DNA from 2 places in the Streptomyces sp. NBC_01244 genome. Region 2 is predicted to be linked to the other one. Evidence: riboswitches for the same ligand, from Rfam matches in the RefSeq annotation. Region 2 holds a riboswitch; the other holds the start of a gene.
The links. Region 2 has a riboswitch for ZMP and ZTP ahead of glyA (serine hydroxymethyltransferase). Riboswitches for the same ligand answer to the same signal wherever they lie in the genome.

Region 1: another riboswitch for ZMP and ZTP. It lies ahead of OG247_RS35415 (bifunctional 5,10-methylenetetrahydrofolate dehydrogenase/5,10-methenyltetrahydrofolate cyclohydrolase); the one in region 2 lies ahead of glyA (serine hydroxymethyltransferase).

Annotation. Positions count from the first base shown of each region.
Region 1 covers NZ_CP108488.1:7,952,345-7,960,156, reverse strand. The annotation lists gene OG247_RS35420 (peptide MFS transporter) at 1-632, opposite strand, end outside; gene OG247_RS35415 (bifunctional 5,10-methylenetetrahydrofolate dehydrogenase/5,10-methenyltetrahydrofolate cyclohydrolase) at 768-1,667, opposite strand; ZMP/ZTP riboswitch at 1,696-1,796, opposite strand; gene OG247_RS35410 (methyltransferase domain-containing protein) at 1,887-2,648, shown strand; gene OG247_RS35405 (RNA polymerase sigma factor) at 2,862-4,433, shown strand; gene OG247_RS35400 (vWA domain-containing protein) at 4,438-6,252, opposite strand; gene OG247_RS35395 (ATP-binding protein) at 6,249-7,310, opposite strand; gene OG247_RS35390 (SRPBCC family protein) at 7,439-7,812, opposite strand, start outside.
Region 2 covers NZ_CP108488.1:5,834,732-5,842,543, forward strand. The annotation lists gene OG247_RS26445 (carboxymuconolactone decarboxylase family protein) at 97-585, opposite strand; gene pdxR (MocR-like pyridoxine biosynthesis transcription factor PdxR) at 632-2,026, shown strand; gene OG247_RS26455 (hypothetical protein) at 2,126-2,974, opposite strand; gene OG247_RS26460 (hypothetical protein) at 3,090-3,401, shown strand; gene OG247_RS26465 (glutathionylspermidine synthase family protein) at 3,408-4,598, shown strand; gene rocD (ornithine--oxo-acid transaminase) at 4,609-5,814, opposite strand; ZMP/ZTP riboswitch at 5,924-6,014, shown strand; gene glyA (serine hydroxymethyltransferase) at 6,050-7,348, shown strand; gene trpS (tryptophan--tRNA ligase) at 7,760-7,812, shown strand, end outside.

The DNA of each region.
Region 1 (7,812 bases), 2.1 Mb from region 2:
CGGCGGCCGCCGAGGACGTACTGGACCAGGCCGAGGGCCATGCCGACGGCGGCGGCGCCGAAGCCGAGGTGCCAGTTGACCTCCTCGCCGAGGTAGCCGACGACGAGCGGGGCGATGACGGCGCCCAGGTTGATGCCCATGTAGAAGATCGAGTAGCCGGCGTCGCGCCGCTGGTCGTCGTCGGCGGCGTACAGCCGGCCGACCAGCGCGGAGATGTTCGGCTTGAGCAGGCCGGTGCCGATGACGATGAGGGCCAAACCGGGCCAGACGAAGACCGGGTTCGGGACCGCCATCAGGACGTGCCCCGCCATGATGACCACGCCGCCCCACAGGACCGCCCGCCGGGCGCCGAGGAAGCGGTCGGCGATCCAGCCGCCGGGCAGCGCCAGCAGCGAGATCATGGCCATGTAGACGCCTTCCACGGCCTCCGCGGTGCCCTCGTGGAGTCCCATGCCCCCGTGGCCGCGGGATGCGGCGAGGAAGTGCACGAGGATGGCGACCATGCCGTAGAGGCTGAAACGCTCCCACAGCTCCGCGAGGACGAGGGTGGCGAGCCCGCGCGGGTGGCGCTTCCCGCCCACCGCCGCCGCGTCCGGTGCTGCGTCCGACGCCGGGGGCTTCTGCATATCCATCGAAGGCTTCACATATTCATTGGAGCCCTGTCGCGCCGGACCGGGATCGGTCTTTCGGCCCGTTACCGGAGGAAACGGAACGCCCCGGACCGAAGGGCCCGGGGCGTTCGCCTGCGGCGGGGGGTGCGGACCGGGTCAGAGGTCCGCGAGGGCCAGGCCGGCCTGCGCGGCGGCGGCCTGGACGGTCTGCTCCAGCAGCACCGCGATGGTCATCGGGCCCACGCCGCCCGGTACCGGGGTGATCAGCGAGGCGCGTGCGGCGGCCGACTCGAAGTGGACGTCGCCGACGTTGCCCTCGTTGTAGCCGGCGTCCAGGACCACGGCGCCCGGCTTGATGTCCTCGCCGCGGATGAACTCGGCCTTGCCGACGGCGGCGACCAGCACGTCCGCCTGGCGGACGATGGACGGCAGGTCCACGGTGCGCGAGTGGCAGTAGGTGACCGTGGCGTTCTGCTCCAGCAGCAGCATCCCGGCGGGCTTGCCCAGGATCGCGCTGCGGCCGACGACCACGGCGTGCTTGCCGGTCAGGTCCACGTCGTAGGCCTCCAGCAGGCGCATGATGCCGCCGGGGGTGCAGGAGACGAAGCCCGGCAGTCCGAAGCCCATGGCGGCGAAGGAGTGCATGGTGACCCCGTCGACGTCCTTGCCCGGGGCGATGGCCTCGAAGGCGGCGCGCTCGTCGATGTGGTGCGGGACGGGGTGCTGGAGCAGGATGCCGCTGATCTCCGGGTCCTCGGAGAGCGCGGTCAGGGTGGCGACGAGCTCCTCGGTGGTCGTCGCGGCCGGCAGCTCCACGTGGCGGGAGGTGATCCCGGCCTTGGCGCAACGGTTCTGCTTCATGCGGACGTAGGTGACGGACGCGGGGTCCTCGCCGACGAGCACGGTCGCCAGACAGGGCGCGGTGCCGGTGCGCTCGGTGATCTTCGCGGCGTACTCGGCGGTCCGCTCCGAGATGCGGCGGGCGAGGGCGGTGCCGTCCATCAGCCGGGCGGTCTGTGCCTGCTGAACGGTCTGGGCAGTCGTCTGAGTTGTCATCGGGGCTCCTGAGCGTCGCTGCGGGATCGCGGTTCGCCCAGGCGCGCGGCAGTCGGCGTACGGGATGCGGGAGTACGCCGGGCCGCTCCCCGGTGGTGATCCACCCGAACGCCAGTCACGGCCCGCCGCCCAGTGTAGGCGACCCCCCGGGATGTCCGGCGTGCCCCCGCCATTGGCAATCCGGTGGATGACCGGCGCCGGACCTGGGACGATCGAGACATGACGCGCACTTTCGACCATCTCGTCGCGGAAGCGGAGTCCGTCTCCGTGGACGGCTGGGACTTCTCCTGGCTCGACGGCCGCGCCACCGAGCAGCGCCCCTCCTGGGGCTATCAGGGCCTCCTGGCACGACACCTGGCGCAGGTCGATTCCGCCCTGGACATCCAGACCGGAGGCGGGGAGGTGCTCGCCGGAGCCGGGCCCCTGCCCCGGCTGACGGTGGCCACCGAGTCGTGGCCGCCCAACGTCGACAAGGCGACAAGACTGCTGCACCCGCTCGGCGCGGTCGTGGTGGCGGACTCCGACGAGCCGCCGCTGCCGTTCGGCGACGGGGCCTTCGAGTTCGTCGCCAGCAGGCATCCGGTCACGATCTGGTGGGAGGAGATCACGCGGGTGCTGAAGCCCGGTGGCACGTACCTCTCCCAGCAGGTCGGCCCGGCGAGCGTTTTCGAGCTCGTGGAGTATTTCCTGGGACCGCAGCCGGAGGAGGTCCGGCGGGCCCGGCACCCCGACGACGCGGTCGCCGAGGCCGCGAAGGCGGGGCTGGAGGTGGTCGATCTGCGCTCCGAGCGGCTGCGGACGGAGTTCCACGACATCGGAGCCGTGATCTACTTTCTACGGAAGGTGATCTGGATGGTGCCGGGCTTCACGGTCGGGCAGCATCGGGACCGGTTGCGCGAGCTGCACGAACAGATCGAGCGCGAAGGCCCGTTCGTCGCACACACCGCCCGTTTTCTCATCGAGGCCCGCAAAACGGGCTGACAAAACGGGCGGACGCGACCACCCGCGACCGGCTCCCCGGTCGCAGCGTGGCGCAGGTCACTCAATTCAGCGCGTAACGAATCTACTCGGGCATGCGATGAACCGACAGGTGTCCTCGTGCGGCCCGGAATACAGACCCCCCTCGGGTCTGTTTCCCGAGTTCGCGCGATGATGTCCCGCCACCCCTTATCTGTTCGCAACGAGAGGCTCCTTGTGTCGCTCAGCCCGTCCCGTACGTTCCCCACGGAGATCGCCGAATCCGAGGCCCTGGTCGCGCTTGTCGAGCGTGGCCGCGAGCAGGGTCACATCAACGGTGATGACGTGCGCCAGGCCTTCGAGGCCGGCCGCATCCCGGTGGACCAGTGGAAGCGGGTCCTGCGCAGCCTGAACCAGGTCCTGGACGAGGAGGGCGTCGCGCTGCACGTCAGCGCCGCCCCCGCCACGAAGGCTCCCGCCAAGAAGGCGCGCAAGGCGGCCGCCCCGGCGCGCACCGTCGCCAAGAAGGCCGCCGCCCCGCCGCGCCTCATCGGTGCGCGCAAGACGGCCGCCACGACCCCCGCCGCGGCGATATCCGACCCGTCGGCCTCCGGGACCGAGGAGGAGGTGGCGGCAGATGCCGCCGCCGCGCCGAAGAAGCGCGCGGTCAAGAAGACCGCCGTGAAGAAGACCGCCGTGAAGAAGACGGCCGCCACGAAGAAGACCGCCAAGGACGGCGACGAGGGCGACGCCCCCGTGGCCGAGGGCGAGGACTGGGCGGCCGAGGACCTGGACGAGGGCGACGAGAAGGAGACGCCCAAGACGGGCGGCAGCGCCGGCTTCGTCCTGTCCGACGACGACGAGGACGACGCCCCGGCCCAGACCGTCATGGTCGCCGGCGCCACCGCCGACCCCGTCAAGGACTACCTCAAGCTCATCGGCAAGGTGCCACTGCTCAACGCCGAGCAGGAGGTGGAGCTCGCCAAGCGCATCGAGGCCGGTCTCTTCTCCGAGTACAAGCTCGAAGAGGAGGAGGACCACAAGCCCGCGTTCAAGCGCGAGCTGGAGATCCTCGTCGAGGACGGCCGCCGGGCCAAGAACCACCTGCTGGAGGCCAACCTCCGCCTCGTGGTCTCCCTCGCCAAGCGCTACACCGGCCGCGGCATGCTCTTCCTGGACCTGATCCAGGAGGGCAACGTCGGTCTGATCCGCGCCGTGGAGAAGTTCGACTACACCAAGGGCTTCAAGTTCTCCACGTACGCCACCTGGTGGATCCGGCAGGCGATCACGCGTGCCATGGCCGACCAGTCGCGCACCATCCGCATCCCCGTCCACATGGTCGAGATCATCAACAAGCTGGCCCGTGTCCAGCGCCAGATGCTCCAGGACCTCGGCCGGGAGCCCACTCCGGAGGAGCTGGGCAAGGAACTCGACATGACCCCCGAGAAGGTCATCGAGGTCCAGAAGTACGGCCGCGAGCCGATCTCCCTGCACACCCCGCTGGGTGAGGAGGGCGACAGCGAGTTCGGCGACCTCATCGAGGACTCCGAGGCGGTCGTACCGGCCGACGCGGTGTCCTTCACCTTCCTCCAGGAGCAGCTCCAGTCCATCCTGGGCACGCTCTCGGAGCGCGAGGCGGGCGTGGTCTCCATGCGCTACGGCCTCAACGACGGCCAGCCGAAGACCCTCGACGAGATCGGCCGCGTGTACGGGGTCACCCGTGAGCGCATCCGCCAGATCGAGTCGAAGACCATGTCGAAGCTCCGTCACCCGTCGCGCTCGCAGGTGCTGCGCGACTACCTCGACTAAACCGTCAGGTCAGTCGGAAGACCGGCCCTCGGGGCGTGAACGGCAGGGAGGCACCCTGCGGGATCAGATAGGCGTGCTCGCGCCGGATCCGCAGGGTGTCGCACTCGCCGTCCGTGATCACGAGGACCGGGGCACCGGGTGGGAAGTCCTCCGCCCGGTGCAGCAGGTCGATGCCCGGTTGCAGGACCGTGCCGCCCCGGCCGCGCACCCGGACCCGCCCGGCGATTTCGGTCGGTGGCAGATAGCCCGCGTCGTACGGCGCCGCGTCGCAGAACACGACGCGGGCGGCCGGTACGTCGCGGGCTTCCGCGTACGAGGCGATGGCGCCGAGCGCCTTGCCGAGCAGGGCGGCGTTCATCGATCCCGAGGTGTCGAGGACCACCCCGAACGTGCAGCGGGCGGTCTCCTCGAGCGGGAAGTACCGGCCCGCGCGCGGGATGTCGGGGGTGGAGGCCTGACGGCGGGCCGGGCGGGCGTAGGACCGTACGGCCACGGGCCGGGGCACGTACGCGTCGAACCAGCGGGCGAGCGCCGCGTCCCACGGCACCGGCGGGTGGGCCAGCGCCCGGATCTCCTGGATCAGCCCGGCGGGGAGCAGTCCGCGCTCTCCGTACCCGTGCAGGTCGAAGCCCTGGACCAGGCCGCGCCGGTAGAACTCGTCCAGGTCGGTGTACGGGCAGCTGCCCGGGTGGGGCAGCGGCTCGCCCAGGATGTCCCCGCGGCCCTTGCCGCGCAGGGTGGCGAGGCGGCGCATGCGGCGCAGGTCGGCGGTGATCCGGTCGTAGACCTCCTCGACGGAGAGGTCCCGCAGCTCCGCGTCGTACAGCAGCCCCTCGGGCATCTCGCCGACGTCCATCTCCACGAGCCAGCCGTTGACCACGTAGTCGGCGGCCACGTTGTGCAGGTACGGGTCGCGGGCGCCGCGGCGCTCCCCGTGGCGCAGGGCGGCGTGCAGCATCTCGTGGGCCAGGATGAACCGCCATTCCCCGTCGGTGAAGCTGCGCAGCGGATTGACGTAGATCTCCCCGGCGCTCGCGCTGACGGCGGCGATGTCGATGCCCTGGGCTCGGGCCAGCTCGGCGTCGGCGACGATCTTCAGCCCGGCGGCGAGCCCCCCGAGCAGCGGGTACGAGGAGACGAACCAGTTGAGGGCCCGGTCCCACGGGTGGAGGCGGGATCGCTCGCCGGTGACCCGGTCGCGGCGGCCGCCGGCCACGTCCATGGCGGCCGAGACGCTGCGGGTCAGGGCGTGCGCGAAGGCGGTCTCCCAGTCGGGGACGGTGGTGTTCCACGCCCGCCATGTCACGAGGACCTGGTCGGGGTGGTCTCCGGCGGTGCCGCAGTTCTCGTGGGCCGCGGGGATGCCGTCGCGGCGCCAGCGGGCGGCGAGCAGGTCCTCGTCGCCGCCGGGGTGCTCGGCGGGCAGGCGGTCCGGAGTCCAGCCGGGTGCGAAGCTCGCCAGGAAGCGGTTGACGACGGCGCAGCGGGCGGCCAGGTCGAAGCGGTCGGGCTGGGGGCGGTCCTCGTCCTTGGCGGCGGGGACGTGTCCGAAGCCGAGGTGGAGCAGCGTGTGGGAGAGCGTCCAGGCCCATTCCTCGGCTGTGGCGCGCCGGGTGGGGTGGACGTGGACGGTGCCGTTGGAGTCGACGGCCGCCAGCCCTCCGGCGGGGGTGGCCGGGCACTTCGCCTGGCGGCAGACGCTGGCGGAGACGGCGGCGAGGGCAGGGTTCCGCTTGACCAGGGCGAGGCCCTCGGCGAAGGCCTGGTCGGCGGGGTCGGGCTTGGGGTTGCCGGTCTTCTTGCGGATGCCGCGGGTCACCGGCGGGCCTCGACCAGGCGCGGCATGTCACGGGCCGCTTCGACGAGGAACCAGGCGGGCAGCACGGGCAGGCCGTCGGCGTCGTCGGCGATGACGGTCTGGGCGACCTCGACGGAGATCTCGGCGAGCTGCACGAGGAGGGACTTGGCCCGGCACGCGGTCTGCCGGACGGCGGGCGAGACGTGCTCGCGCCGTGCGGGCAGCTCCTTGACCAGCCGGCCCCGGAAGGCGTCGGCCAGGTAGTAGAGCAGGTCGCGGTCGGCGAGGCGGGTGGGCCAGTTCGCGTCGCCCTTCATGATCGCCTCGATGCCGAAGGAATGGCGGACGATCTTCGCGTAACCGCAGAAGGAGACGGCGTGCGCCGGGGTGAGGGTGCCGTGGGCGATCACCTTCAGGGTCGTTTCGTCCAGGTCCGGGCCGAAGGAGTGCAGGGCGTCGGAGAGCATGTGCCAGGAGCGCGGCGTGGAGAACGGCTCCTCCGTCTTGGGCGGCTGCGACCACAGGTGGTCGGGCCGGTCGGTGAGGTAGTCGGTGACCCACGGGTGGATGCCGTGCTCGCCGGCCCAGACCAGCCAGTCCCCGGCGGAGGCGTTCAGGTGGACGTGGGTGAGCCGGTTGACCAGCGCGGAGGCGATGGGCCGGGCCAGGGCGTTGTCGGTGGCCCGGTTGCCCGCGCCGATGACGATGGAGCCCGCGGGCAGCTCGTAGGAGCCGATCCGACGGTCGAGGATGAGGGAGTAGAAGGCCTTCTGTACGTCGGGGCCCGCGGCGTTGAGCTCGTCGAGGAACAGGCAGTACGGCTCCTCGCGGGCGATGGCCTCGGGCGGGCAGAACACGGAACGCCCGTCACGGATCTGCGGTACGCCGATCAGGTCCTCGGGTGCGAGCTGGGTGCCGAGCAGGCTCACGCACTCCAGCCCCAGCGAGTCGGCGAACTTCCGCACGAGCGAGGACTTGCCGATGCCGGGTGCTCCCCAGAGGAACACGGGCCGCACGGTGGCGAGGCCGAGGAGCAGTTCGGGGAGCTGGGCGGGGGTGACGGTGACGGCAGCCTGCACGGGCGGGGATGTCCTTAAGGGGTACGGGGTACGGGGTACGGGACCGGGTCCCGGTATGCGGTGCGCCCAGTGTGGGCGCACCGCATGTCCCGGAGCATCCGGTTTTTCCCGGGGCGTCCCCGCGGAGCTCAGGCCGCGGAGTGCTCCAGCAGGTGCTTGAGCTTCTCCTCGCTGCGGGGCATCTCCTTGCGGACCATGGGCTTGACCGCGAGCGGGACGAGCGCCCTGCCCAGGCCGTGGCCCTCGAAGTCGACGGCGATGGTCACCCGCGAGCGAGTGCCTCCGTCGAGGGGTTCGATGCGGCCCCGCACGTCCGGGCGGACCGGTCCGTCGACGCCGTGGAAGTGCCAGCTCCTCGGCGGATCCATTTCCACGACCTCCATGGTCGTGGGGATCGCACGGCGGCCTATCTGCCGCGTGACGAGGATCGTCGAACCGACGTGGACGGGAAGATCGCCCATCGGCACGGCCGACACCGCACTGTCCTGCCACTCCGGCAGGT
Region 2 (7,812 bases):
GCGGACCCGTGTGAACACCGAAACGCCCCGGCCGAACCAGGCCGGGGCGTTTGGCGTGCACGGCGGCCGACGAGGGCCGCGCCGCCTGCGGGCCGGCTACTTGTACATCCCCGGGGTGTAGTGACCCGGGGTCAGGCGGGTGGTGACGCCGATCCGGTTCCAGACGTTGATCGCGGCGATCAGGGCGATCACCTGGGCCAGTTCGTGCTCCTCGAAGTGGAGCGCGGCCCGCTCGTAGACCTCGTCGGGAACGAAGCCGTCGGTCAGGACGGTCACGGCCTCCGTCAGCTCGATGGCGGCGAGTTCCTTCTCCGTATAGAAGTGCCGCGACTCCTCCCAGGCGCCGAGCAGCAGCAGCCGCTCCACGTCCTCGCCCGCCGCGAGGGCGTCCTTGGAGTGCATGTCGATGCAGAAGGCGCAGTGGTTGATCTGCGAGGCGCGCAGTTTGACGAGCTCGACCAGGGCCGGGTCCAGCCCCTTGGCCGCCGCCGCGTCCAGGGCCACGGCGGCCTTGTAGAACTCCGGGGCGAGCTTCGCCAGCTGCATGCGGGGGGTGTGCTCGGGTGCCTTCTCGGTGTGGGTCATGGAACCAACCTACGATCCGGGCGGCCCACCTATATGGTCCATATCCATGACAAAATCGTGGGCCACTTTCGGCGCCGACCTGCATCTGGAACCGGTCCCCGGGCGCGGTGTCCGGGCCGGACTCACGGAGGCGCTGCGCGAGGCCGCGCGCAGCGGGCGGCTGGCCCCGGGGACCCGGCTGCCCTCCTCGCGGTCGCTCGCGGCGGACCTCGGGATCGCCCGCAACACCGTCGCCGAGGCCTACGCCGAGCTCGTCGCCGAAGGCTGGCTGACGGCCCGCCGGGGCTCCGGTACCCGGGTCGCGGAGCGGGCCCGGCTACGGCGTCCCGCGGCGGCCGTGCCCGTACGGCGCCCCGTGCGCGCGCAGACCTCGTACAGCCTGAAGCCCGGCTCCCCGGACCTGGGCGGCTTCCCGCGCGCCGCCTGGCTGGCGGCGGCCCGGCGGGCGCTGACCGAGGCCCCGAACGAGGCCTTCGGGTACGGGGACCCGCGCGGCCGGGTGGAGCTGCGCGAGGTGCTCGCCGGGTACCTGGCGCGGGCCCGCGGGGTGTACGCGGACCCCGAACGCATCGTGCTGTGCGCGGGCTTCGGCCAGGGCCTGACGCTGCTCGCGCGGATGCTGCGGGCACGCCGGGTCCGGGAGGTCGCGGTGGAGGGGTACGGGCTGGACGCGCACCGGGAGCTGCTGACCGGCGCCGGGCTGCGGACGCGGCCGCTGGCGGTGGACGGTTCGGGGGCCCGCACCACCGAGCTGGCCGGTACGGGCACGGGGGCGGTCCTGCTGACGCCGGCTCACCAGTTCCCGACGGGCGCGGCGCTGACGCCCGGGCGGCGGGCGGCGGCGGTGGACTGGGCCCGGTCCACGGGCGGGCTGATCCTGGAGGACGACTACGACGGGGAGTTCCGCTACGACCGCCAGCCGGTGGGCGCGCTCCAGGGGCTGGACCCGGACCGGGTGGTGTATCTGGGCACGGCGAGCAAGTCCCTGGCGCCGGGGCTGCGCATGGGCTGGATGGTGGTGCCGGGGCCGCTGATGGACGAGGTGCTCGCGGTGAAGGGCCGGACCGACTGGAGCTCCGGCGCGCTGGACCAGCTGACGCTCGCGGAGTTCATCCGGTCGGGGGCGTACGACCGGCACGTGCGGGAGATGCGGCTGCGCTACCGGCGGCGGCGCGACGAGCTGGTGTCGGCCGTCGGGGACCGTGCGGAGGTCTCCGGCATCGCCGCGGGCCTGCACGCGGTGCTGGACCTCCCGCCGGGCGGTGAACGGGCGGCCCTGCGGGCGGCCGCCTGGCAGGACCTGGGGCTGCTGCCGCTGTCGTTCTTCCGGCACCCTTTGGCGGCGATGCCCGCGCGCGAGGCCCTGGTCGTCGGCTTCGGGACCCCGTCCCAGAGCGCGTGGGCGCCGACGCTGGCGGCCTTGGTCGCGGCCCTGCCGTGAACGGGGTTCCCTGCGGGGCTCGTCCCCTACCCGCCCTTCCTCCATCCCCCAGATTCCGTCCGGGGGGACCCCCAGCCGGGCTCCGCCCGGACCCGGTCCTCAAACGCCGGACGGGCCGGACGGCTGGATCGGCTCCGCCGGGGGTTCGCCGAAGCGGGCCAGGGCCAGGGCTCCGGCCACGGCCACCACGAAGCCCGTGACCGCCAGCCAGGTCAGGCCCTCGCGGGTGCGGTCGCCCAGCCAGGCCACGCCCACCACCGCCGGCCCGATCGTCTCGCCCAGCACCAGCCCGGCCGTCGCCGCCGTCACGGAGCCCCGCTGGAGCGCCGAGGTGAGCAGCAGGAACGCGGCGCCGCCGCCGAGCAGAAGCGCGTAGAACGCCGGGTTGGACAGGGCGGAGAGCGAGATGTCGTCGATGAGCCGGACCGCCACCTCCACCACTCCGAAGCCCGTCCCGGCGGCCAGACCCAGCGTCAGCGCCCGGCTGCGGTCCGGCAGGCCGCCCGCCACGGCCCCGACGACGAGCACCAGTCCGGCCACCGCCAGCAGCCCCAGCTTCAGCGCGAGCGTGCCCTTGCCGGAGCCCTCTTCCCCGGATGCGAGCCCGAGCATCACCAGCCCCGCGCACACCACCGCGACCGCGCCCCACTCCGTCCCGCTCAGCCGCACCTTCAGCAGCCGCGCCGCGACGACCGCGGTCACCGCGAGGCTGGCCGCGAGGGCCGCGCCGACCGCGTAGATCGGGATGTGCCGCAGGGCGATGATCTGGAGGACGAAGCCGATCCCGTCCAGGCAGAGTCCGGCGATATAGCGCCACTGGCGCAGCGCCCGCAGGAAGAGCGCGGCGTCGACCCCGGAGCCCGTTCCCGGCACCGTCGCCCTCGTCGCCACGGCCTGCAGGACCGACGCCGTGCCGAAGCAGATCGCCGCACCGAGCGCGCAAATCATCCCAATGAGCACGAACCGACTCTAGGTCACGGATCCCACGTCGGCCGGATTCCGTCGGCCGGGGCGGCCGTTCTAGTCTGTGCGCAGCCGGCCACCCAGGGGGAGCGAACAGTCCATGGACAGCAGCAGCACCGACACCACGCGCACCAAGCGCCGCATGCGCTCGGGCACCGTCGCCCTCGGCGGCATGGGCCTGCTCGCCGCGGCCCTGGTGGCCTGCGGGAGCAGCAACGAGCCCGACAAGCGCTGCGCGGACCGCGCCACCCTGGAGAAGCTGAACTCCAAGGAGTGCAAGAGCGGCGGCCGCGGCGCCTACTACTACGGCGGCAGCGTCGCGAAGAACAAGGTCAGCGGAGGCAGCTTCGACAAGTCCGCCGTCACCCGCGGCGGCATCGGCGGCAGCCACAAGAGCTCCTCGGGCGGCTGATCCAGCGTGAAGCGCCACACCATCGAGCCCCGCCCCGACTGGCAGAAGACCGTCGAGGAGCAGGGGCTGATCTACCCCCTGACCCGCTACCCCGACGACTCCCTGCGCCCCTACTGGGACGAGAGCGCGTACTACTCCTTCAGCCTCCCCGAGGTCGAGGCGCTGGAGAACGTCGTCGAGGAACTGCACGCCATGTGCCTGGCGGCGGCGCAGCACATAGTCGACCACGACCGCTTCGCCGACCTCGGCATCACCGACCCGAAGCTCGCCGCGCTGATCGCCGAGTCCTGGCGGCGCCGCGCCGAACAGCCCTCGCTCTACGGCCGCTTCGACCTGCGCTACGACGGCACCGGCGGCCCCGCCAAGATGCTGGAGTACAACGCCGACACCCCCACCTCCCTCGTGGAGGCGGCCAGCCCGCAGTGGTTCTGGATGGAGGAACGCTTCCCCGGCGCCGACCAGTGGAACTCCCTCCACGAGCGGCTCGTCGACGCCTGGCGGCGCCAGGCGGAGCTGCTGCCGCCCGGCCCGGTGCACTTCGCGCACTCCGAGACCGACGAGCTCGGCGAGGACCTGATGACGGTCGCCTACCTCCAGGAGACCGCCGAGCAGGCCGGCATCGACACGCGGGAGCTGTCGGTGGAGCGGATCGGCTGGGACTCCCTGTCCGGCCGGTTCGTGGACGAGAAGCTCGGCTTCATCCGCGCGATCTTCAAGCTCTACCCGTGGGAGTGGCTGGCCACCGACGAGTTCGCTCCGCAGGTCCTCGGCACGTACGACCACGGCGGCGGCTCCGGCACCACCGCCTGGATCGAGCCGCTGTGGAAGATGCTGCTCTCCAACAAGGCGCTGCTGGCCGTCCTGTGGGAGCTCTTCCCGGAGCACCCGAACCTGCTGCCCGCCTACCTGGACGGCCCGCGCGAGCTCGCCACCACCACCGGCTACGCGGCGAAGCCGCTGCTGGGCCGCGAGGGCGCGGGCGTCACCCTGCACCCGGTCGGCGGCGAGCCGTTCGCACCGGAGGAGGACGAGACGTACGTCTTCCAGGGCCTCGCCCCGCTGCCCGACTTCGACGGCAACCGGGTGGTGCTCGGCGCGTGGGTCGTCGAGGACGAGTCGGCGGGCCTCGGCATCCGCGAATCGGCGGGGCCGGTCACGGACGAGTACGCCCGCTTCCTGCCCCACGTCATCCTCTAGTCCGGGGTCGCTAAGCGCCGAGGACCGACCTGAGCTGGTCCAGCCCCCAGTCCAGGTCCTCCTTGGAGATCACCAGCGGCGGCGCGATCCGGATGGTCGACCCGTGGGTGTCCTTGACCAGCACGCCGAGCTCCATCAGCTTTTCGGAGATCTCCCGGCCGGTGCCGCGCGACGGGTCGATGTCCACGCCCGCCCACAGCCCGCGGCCCCGTACGGCGGTCACCGCACCGCCGCCGACCAGCAGGTTCAGCTCCCGGTGCAGGTGGTCGCCGAGCTCGGTGGCGCGCTGCTGGTACTCGCCGGTGCGGAGCATCGCGATGACCTCCAGGGCGACGGCGCAGGCCAGCGGGTTGCCGCCGAAGGTGGAGCCGTGCTCGCCCGGCTTGAACACGCCGAGCACGTCGAGGTCGGCCACCACCGCCGACACGGGCACGACCCCGCCGCCCAGCGCCTTGCCGAGGATGTACACGTCCGGGACGACGCCCTCGTGTTCGCACGCGAAGGTCCTGCCGGTGCGGCCCAGGCCCGACTGGATCTCGTCGGCCATGAACAGGACGTTCCGCTCGCGCGTCAGTTCCCGTACGCCCCGCAGGTATCCGGCCGGCGGCACGAGGACGCCGGCCTCGCCCTGGATCGGCTCCAGGAGCACGGCGACGGTGTTCGAGGTGACGGCGGAGGCGAGCGCGGTGAGGTCCCCGTACGGGACGATCTCGAAGCCGGGGGTGTACGGGCCGAAGTGGTCGCGGGCCTCGTGGTCGGTGGAGAACGACACGATGGTCGTCGTCCGGCCGTGGAAGTTGTCGGCCGCCACCACGATCTTGGCGTGTCCGTCCGGTACGCCCTTGACCTCGTAACCCCACTTGCGGGCGGTCTTCACCGCCGTCTCCACGGCCTCCGCGCCCGTGTTCATGGGCAGCACCGCCTCCTTGCCGCACAGCGCCGCGAGCTCGGTACAGAAGTCCGCGAAGCGGTCGTGGTGGAAGGCGCGGGAGGTCAGGGTGACCCGCTCCAGCTGGGCGCGGGCGGCGTCGAGCAGGCGGCGGTTGCCGTGGCCGAAGTTCAGGGCGGAGTAGCCCGCGAGCATGTCGAGGTAGCGGCGGCCCTCCACGTCGGTCATCCACGCGCCCTCCGCGGTGGCGACGACGACGGGCAGGGGGTGGTAGTTGTGCGCGCTGTGCGCGTCGGCGGAGCGGATGGCATCAGCAGTTGTCGACACGGGGTCTCCGATCGTCCGTCAAGCCGGTGACGAGGGTGGCGTCACTGTCCATCCTCGCTCGAATGACGGACGGAGAAACCTTTCTCGCGGCGTGCCCGCTAAGGTGTCGGACACGCACCGCGACTGGCGCACGGAGAACCGACTCCGGGGGAGCCGTGCGCGCACGACCGCATACAGGGCCGCTCGCCTGGGCCTCGCGGGGACGAGACCTGACATCGACCCCGGAGGAGCCGCCATGAGCGCGAACCACCACCACCCGTACCGCCACCCCGCCCGCAGCCACCCTTCCCTTTGGGCGACCGACCCCGAGCTGGCCTCCTTCGTCGCCGCCGAGGAGACCCTCCAGGCGGAGACCCTGCGCCTCATCCCGAGCGAGAACTACGTGTCCTCGGCCGTGCTGGAGGCCTCCGGCACCGTGCTGCAGAACAAGTACAGCGAGGGCTACCCGGGCCGCCGCTACTACGAGGGCCAGCAGAACATCGACCGCATCGAGGCCCTGGCCGTGGAGCGGGCGAAGGGCCTCTTCGGCGTCGACCACGCCAACGTGCAGCCGTACTCCGGCTCGCCCGCCAACCTCGCGGTCTACCTGGCCTTCGCCAAGCCCGGCGACACGGTGATGGGCATGGCGCTGCCGATGGGCGGGCACCTGACGCACGGCTGGGGGGTCTCGGCGACGGGCTCCTGGTTCCGCGGCGTGCAGTACGGGGTCCAGGCCGAGACCGGCCTCATCGACTACGACGCCGTACGGGACCTCGCGCTCGCGGAGCGGCCCAAGCTGATCTTCTGCGGCGGTACGGCGCTCCCGCGCACGATCGACTTCGAGGCGTTCGCGTCGATCGCGAAGGAAGCGGGCTCGGTCCTCGTCGCCGACGTGGCGCACATCGCCGGCCTGATCGCGGGCGGGGCGCACCCCTCCCCGGCGGGTCACGTGGACGTGATCTCGACGACCACGCACAAGACCCTGCGCGGCCCGCGCGGCGCGATGCTGATGTGCCGCGAGGAGCACGCGAAGGCCATCGACAAGGCGGTCTTCCCGGGCCTCCAGGGCGGCCCGCACAACCAGACGACGGCCGGCATCGCCGTGGCCCTCCACGAGGCGGCGCAGCCCTCGTTCGTGTCGTACGCGCACGCGGTCGTGGCCAACGCGAAGGCGCTGGCCGCGGCGCTGCTGGAGCGGGGCTTCGACCTCGTCTCGGGCGGTACGGACAACCACCTGATCCTGATCGACCTCACGGGGAAGTCGGTGTCCGGCAAGATCGCGGCGAAGGCGCTGGACCGGGCCGGGATCGTCGTGAACTACAACACGGTGCCGTTCGACCCGCGCAAGCCGTTCGACCCGTCGGGGATCCGGATCGGGACGCCGTCGCTGACCTCGCGGGGGCTCTCCGAGGAGCACATGCCGGTGGTCGCCGACTGGATCTCGGAGGCGGTCTCCGCGGCGGCCCTTGGCGATGAGGCGGCCCTCGGCGCGATCCGCTCCGCGGTGGCCGACCTGATGGCCGCCTTCCCGGCCCCGGGCCTTCCCGTCGCCTGATTCCCCGGGTGGGGCAGCCCCTTGTGGGGCGGGCAGGGGCCGGTCCCTGCGGGGCTGTCCCCGACCCGCCCTTCCACCGTTCCCCGGGCTGCGCCCGGACCCCCTGGGGCTCCGCCCCAGACCCCGCGCCTCAAACGCCGGCGGGGCTGAGATGGCGCTCCGCGCCATCCAGCCCCGGGCGCGGAAAATCCAGCCCCGCCGGCGTTTGAGGCGCGGGTGTGGGCGGCGCCCACGGAGCCCCGCGCAGCGGTGTCCCGGCCCAGGGGGAAAGCGGTCGCTCGGCCGGGGCAAGATCCGGACGGGCCGCTACCGTTCGGTACCCGTGGCAGGGACGGGCGGGGGCGGAGCGACCCGCCGGGTTCCGGCCAGCGGCGGGGCCGAGCCCGGTGTCACACCTGAGAGAATGGCGCCATGGCTTCTGATCGTCCTCGCGCGCTCTCCGGCATCCAGCCCACCTCCGGTTC